2 regions of the Streptomyces sp. HUAS 31 genome follow, and region 1 is predicted to be linked to the other one. Evidence: predicted binding sites of a transcription regulator. Region 1 holds the regulator's gene; the other holds the start of a gene.
What was found. Region 1 encodes HspR, which represses chaperone genes until heat shock. Its sites were predicted from a motif close to TTGAGNNNNNNNNNCTCAA; they were not measured.
Positions count from the first base shown of each region.

Region 2: lon (endopeptidase La) is a predicted target of HspR. The motif match lies at 1,333-1,351, and genes of this name have one in related genera.

Region 1 covers NZ_CP116353.1:5,145,623-5,148,824, forward strand. Annotated here, with positions in the region: gene grpE (nucleotide exchange factor GrpE) at 1-316, shown strand, start outside; gene dnaJ (molecular chaperone DnaJ) at 353-1,540, shown strand; gene PGH47_RS22950 (heat shock protein transcriptional repressor HspR) at 1,546-2,007, shown strand; gene PGH47_RS22955 (fibronectin type III domain-containing protein) at 2,078-3,202, opposite strand, start outside.
Region 2 covers NZ_CP116353.1:6,410,594-6,413,795, reverse strand. Annotated here, with positions in the region: gene lon (endopeptidase La) at 1-1,310, opposite strand, end outside; gene PGH47_RS28705 (rhomboid-like protein) at 1,531-2,382, opposite strand; gene PGH47_RS28700 (spermidine synthase) at 2,713-3,202, shown strand, end outside.

The DNA of each region.
Region 1 (3,202 bases):
GCTCGTCGGCGGGTTCAAGTCCGTCGCGGAGTCGCTGGAGACCGTCGCGGCCAAGATGGGCCTCCAGCAGTTCGGCAAGGAGGGCGAGCCCTTCGACCCGACGATCCACGAGGCGCTGATGCACTCCTACGCGCCGGACGTCACCGAGACGACCTGCGTCGCGATCCTCCAGCCGGGGTATCGCATCGGCGAGCGCACCATCCGCCCCGCGCGGGTGGCCGTCGCCGAGCCCCAGCCGGGCGCGCAGACCGTCAAGGACGAGTCTGCCGCCGAGGCGGCCGACGACAAGGAGAGCGGTGGCCCGGACGAGGGCTGACGTTTCAGACACGATGGGGAAGGAGGGACGTCGGGGATGAGCACCAAGGACTTCATCGAGAAGGACTACTACAAGGTCCTCGGCGTCCCCAAGGACGCCACCGAGGCCGAGATCAAGAAGGCGTACCGGAAGCTCGCCCGCGAGTTCCACCCGGACGCCAACAAGGGCAACGCCAAGGCGGAGGAGCGTTTCAAGGAGATCTCCGAGGCGAACGACATCCTCGGCGACCCCAAGAAGCGCAAGGAGTACGACGAGGCACGCGCCCTCTTCGGCAACGGCGGCTTCCGTCCGGGGCCGGGCGGCGCGGGCGGCGGTTCCTTCAACTTCGACCTGGGCGACCTCTTCGGAGGCAATGCGCAGGGCGGGAGCCAGCAAGGAGCCGGCGGCTTCGGCGGCGGACTCGGTGACGTCTTCGGGGGCCTGTTCAACCGCGGCGGTGCGGGCACCACCCGTACTCAGCCCCGGCGCGGCCAGGACATCGACACCGAGGTCAGCCTCAGCTTCACCGAGGCGATCGAGGGTGCGACGGTCCCGCTGCGGATGTCCTCGCAGTCGCCGTGCAAGGCGTGCGCGGGCACCGGCGACAAGAACGGCACGCCCAGGGTGTGCCCGACCTGCGTCGGCACCGGCCAGGTGGCCCGGGGTTCGGGCGGCGGCTTCTCGCTGACCGACCCCTGCCCGGACTGCAAGGGGCGCGGCCTGATCGCCGAGCACCCGTGCATGGAGTGCAAGGGCAGCGGCCGGGCGAAGTCGTCGAGGACCATGCAGGTCCGCATCCCCGCCGGGGTGTCGGACGGTCAGCGCATCCGGCTGCGCGGCAAGGGCGCGCCGGGCGAGCGTGGCGGCCCGGCCGGCGATCTGTACGTCACCGTGCACGTCGACGCCCACCCGGTGTTCGGCCGCAAGGAGGACAACCTCACGGTGACCGTCCCCGTGACGTTCACGGAGGCGGCCCTCGGCGGCGAGGTCAGGGTTCCCACCCTGGGCGGACCGCCGGTCACCCTGAAGCTGCCGCCCGGCACGCCCAACGGCCGCACCATGCGGGCGCGGGGCAAGGGCGCGGTCCGCAAGGACGGCACCCGCGGAGACCTGCTGGTCACCGTCGAGGTGAGTGTCCCGAAGGACCTTTCGGGGAAGGCTCGTGACGCGCTTGAGGCGTATCGCGAGGCCACCGCGGGCGAGGACCCGCGGGCGGAGCTGTTCCAGGCCGCGAAGGGAGCATGACGGAGATGGACGGTCGTCGACGCGGTGACAATTTTCGCGGGCCTTACGAACTGACCGAGGAAACCCCGGTCTACGTCATCTCGGTGGCGGCCCAGCTCTCCGGCCTGCACCCGCAGACACTGCGCCAGTACGACCGTCTGGGCCTGGTGTCCCCGGACCGCACGGCCGGCCGCGGCCGCCGCTACTCGGCCCGCGACATCGAACTGCTCCGCCAGGTGCAGGCGTTGTCGCAGGACGAGGGCATCAACCTGGCCGGCATCAAGCGCATCATCGAACTGGAGAACCAGGTCGCCGCGCTCCAGTCCCGGGTGGCGGAACTCCAGTCCGCCCTGGAGGGCGCGGCGGCGGCGATGCAGCAGCGCGAGGCGGCGGTACACGCGTCGTACCGCCGCGACCTGGTCCCGTACCAGGAGGTGCAGCAGACCAGCGCGTTGGTGGTCTGGCGCCCGAAGAAGCCGAAGGACTAGACGGCCGCGCACGGAAAAGGGGCCCGGAGAATTCTCCGGGCCCCTTTCCTGTGCGGTCGGTGGCCGACCGTCAGCGGCCGACGAAGAACTCCAGCGAGGTGCTCTGTGTGCCCTGGCGGCCGTACGCGTCCACGGCGTACACCTCGGCGATGCAGGGGCCGTTGTAGGGGGCAGTCCAGGAGAGGGACCCCGTGGTGGAGAACCGGGTGCCGCTGCTGCCGCAGGCGCCCGAGATCTCCCAGGAGTAGCCCTTCAGGACGCGTGCCTCGTCGCCCGCGCCGGGGGCAGCCGTGACCTGGATCGGACTGCGCGCCGGTATGCCCGCGGTGACGAGGGTCAGCTTCGGCGCGGCCGGTCCGCTCGCGGTGGCCGGTGTCAGGCGGTCGACCGTGGTCTCCGCGGAGGGCGCGGAGTCGGCGTCCTGGGCGTCGGCGGAGGCCACGTAGTAGTACGCCTTGCCCTTCGGGGCGGAGGTGTCGGCGTACGACGTGCCGGACGTGGTGCTCAGGAGGCTCCAGGCGCCGGTGGGGGTGGTGCGGCGGTAGACGCGGTAGCCGGTGACCCCGGCGTCCTCGGCCGCGGTCCACGCCACCTTCGTGGAGGCGTCGGCGGCTGTGCCGGTGAGACCCGTGGGGGCGGCGACGGCCGATGCCACGGGGCGGGTGACGACCGCGGAGTCGGAGACCGGGGCGGTGTTCCCGGCGGCGTCGACGGCCACCACCTCGTAGTTGTAGGCGAGGCCCGCGGGTGCCACGGAGTCCGTCCAGGACGTGCCGAGGACGATCTGCGGGCCGTCCATGTCCGACTGGCCGCCCTCCGCGCCCCACACCAGGTAGTGGTGCACGTCCTTCGACGTCGAGGCCTTCCATGTGAGGGCGTTGCCCGCCGTCGTCCCCAGCGCCGACACGGTCTCGACCCGCACCGGGGCCGTCCGGTCGACCGTGGCCACGGCCTGGTCGGTCGTACCCGACGAGGAGTTGCCCGCCTTGTCGTAGGCGCGGACCTCGTAGTAGTACGTGTCGCCGGTCAGCGGGAGGGTGGCGTCGGTGTACGTGGTGGAGGTGGTCGTCGCGAGGGGCGCGCTGCCGAAGGAGGCGCCCTTGAGGCGGCGGTACACGCGGTAGCCCGCGAGGTCCATCTCCGGGCTCTTCGACCAGGTCAGCTTTGCCTTGCCGGTGGTCGTGTCGTACGTGAC
Region 2 (3,202 bases), 1.3 Mb from region 1:
ACCTTGTCGATCTCGTCGAGGAGGACCACCGGGTTCATCGAACCGGCCTCCTTGACGGCCCGGACGATCCGGCCGGGCAGCGCGCCGACGTACGTACGCCGGTGGCCGCGGATCTCCGCCTCGTCCCGGACGCCGCCGAGGGCGACCCGGACGAACTTGCGTCCCATCGCGTGCGCGACGGACTCGCCGAGCGAGGTCTTGCCGACGCCGGGCGGGCCGACCAGCGCCAGCACGGCACCGCCGCGCCGGCCGCCGACGACACCCAGGCCGCGGTCGCTGCGCCGCTTGCGCACCGCCAGGTACTCGGTGATCCGCTCCTTCACGTCCTCCAGGCCGGCGTGCTCGGCGTCCAGCACGCCCTTGGCGCCCTGGATGTCGTAGGCGTCCTCGGTCCGTTCGTTCCACGGCAGTTCGAGGACGGTGTCCAGCCAAGTGCGGATCCAGGAGCCCTCGGGGGACTGGTCGCTGGACCGCTCCAGCTTGTCGACCTCCTTGAGCGCCGCCTCGCGGACGTTCTCCGGCAGGTCGGCGGCCTCCACGCGGGCGCGGTAGTCGTCGGACTCCTCGCCGTCCTGTTCGCCGTTGAGCTCGCGCAGCTCCTTGCGGACCGCTTCGAGCTGGCGGCGCAGCAGGAACTCGCGCTGCTGCTTGTCGACGCCCTCCTGGACGTCCTTGGCGATGGTCTCGGCGACGTCCTGCTCGGCGAGGTGGTCGCGCAACTGCTGGGTGGCGAGCTTGAGGCGGGCGACCGGGTCGGCGGTCTCCAGCAGCTCGATCTTCTGCTCGGTGGTCAGGAACGGCGAGTAGCCGGAGTTGTCGGCGAGCTGGGAGACGTCGTCGATGGCCTGCACACGGTCCACCACCTGCCAGGCGCCGCGCTTGCGCAGCCAGGCGGTGGCGAGGGCCTTGTACTCCTTCACCAGTTCGCCGACCTGTCCGGGCAGCGGCTCGGGCACGCTCTCGTCGATGCGCGTCCCCTCGACCCACAGGGCGGCACCCGGTCCGTTCGTCCCGGCGCCGATGCGCACCCTGCCACGACCGCGGATCAGGGCGCCCGGGTCGCCGTCGGCCAGCCGGCCGACCTGTTCGACGGTTCCGAGCACACCGGTGCCCGGGTACGTCCCGTCGATGCGTGGCACCAGCAGCACCCGGGGCTTTCCGGGTGTGGAGCGGGCGGCGGCCTGGGCGGCCTCCACCGCGGCGCGTACATCGGCGTCGTTCAAGTCCAGAGGGACCACCATTCCGGGCAGCACTACCTCGTCGTCGAGCGGCAGCACGGGCAGGGTGAGCGAAGTGGACGTCGAAGCCATGATCTCCCCTTCGGCAGTCAAGTTGAGTTATGCCGACTCAATGCTTGGGGCGGCTCGAATGTTCCCCGGCCTCCGTTCGCTGTGAGCGATCAGCTACTGCACAGGCCGTGACCTCGGCTTTTGTAGGTGAACGCCCGACAGGGCCCAGAGCTTCCGGACACCCGGACGGGCCGGCGCGTGGAGGCTGCGGAAGAACCAGAGCGTGCGGGATGCGGAAGGGTCAGTGCGCGGAGGCCGCGCGCCAGCGCCGCACGAGCGGCCACAGCCCGACCCCGATGACCAGGGCGATCAGATGCCCCCAGTTGGTCAGCGGATCGGTGAGGCCGAGCAGGTCCTGGACCAGCAGCGCGCCGAACAGCGCCAGCACCGGCCACCGCAGCCACGGCCTGAGCAGCCCGGTCAGCGCACCGATGCTCGTCGCGACGCCGAAGCTGACGCCGTAGTCGAGGCGGTGCAGCGAGCTGTCGGGAAGGTGCCCGGCGAGCACCGCGAGCCCGACCGGCACCTCGGTCACGAGGGTGGCCAGGACGTGCCCGAGCAGGAAGACGACGGCCGTGCGGGCACCGCCGATGCGCCGCTCCAGCGCGGTGAGCACCAGCAGGAAGCAGATCGTGTACGGCGTCACGATCCCGCCGGCTGTCCAGAGCCCACTGGCGAGCAGCACCGTCAGGGGCGTGTGCACGAGGTGCGCCACGTCGGTGCTGGAGCCCTGGTGGAGGGCGTGGACCAGGGCGGGGTCGGCGTACGCGGCTATCAGTGAGGTCGCCGTCAGGACGACGGCGTAGGCGAAGGTGAACGGTGTACCGGTGGGGGTGGGGAGCAGACGCCAGGGGCGGAGGGCGAGGATTCCGGCCCGCGGCGCCGCGATCTCACGTACGCCCGCGCCGGCCCCTGCAAGGCCCGGCGCCGGGGAGGACACGGCGGACGCACCCACCGGCACCCGCTGCTGCGGCATCCCGTCGAGCAGCCCCGCCACATCGGGAAGAACCGCGTCACCGGTACGGCCGGCCTCACTCGAAGGAGCCCGCTCCGGGGCCGGCCCCGTCGCACCCGCCGCCACAGTCCGTTCCACGCTGAGGCGCTCCTTCCGTTTCCCCTCAGCGTTGGCCCGCCTCGCCCCCCATGTCTGTGACCCTCGCCACACGACAGCCGATTCTCAGCAACCTCTCAAGAAACTCTCGCGTCCTCACCAGACGCGCCCGCACAGACGCACGCCACCGGAACCGCCCCGGCGCCGAGCAGGTCGAGGCTCCCTCCCCCGCACGCCCATGGTCCGCGTCAACCCGGAGCGCCCCGCGGTACTCCCCGAGGTCGCCCGAGGCCCCCGTGTTCCGCTGCGGTCGGGCCCGCCCGCTGCGGTATTTCTCTGGGGCGGCCCGAGTTGAGCTGCGAGGATGGCCGGATGCCCACTTCGTACGACATCCCCGAAGTCCTGGATCGCCGCGAGGGCCCGCACGGCGAGATCGTGCTGCGGCGGCACGGCGAACTGCTTCAGATCATCGCCAACGGCTGCTTCCTCATGGACACTTCCGACGGCCGTTCGGAGCGGCTGCTGGTCGACGCCGCACTCGACGCGCTGGACGGACGGCCGGCACCGCACCTGCTGATCGGCGGACTCGGCGTCGGCTTCTCGCTCGCACACGCCGCCGCCGATCGCCGCCCGGGACGGATCGCCGTCGTCGAGCGCGAGAGCGCGATTATCGGCTGGCATCTCGACGGCCCCTTGGCGGACTTCTCCGCCCGCGCCGTCGCCGACCCTCGCACCGAGATTCTGGAAACGGATCTCGTGGGGTACGTACATGAGACTTCCGACACGTATGACGCACTGTGTCTCGACATCGACAACGGCCCCGGATGGACGGTCACCGAGGGCAACGAAAGCCTCTACTCAC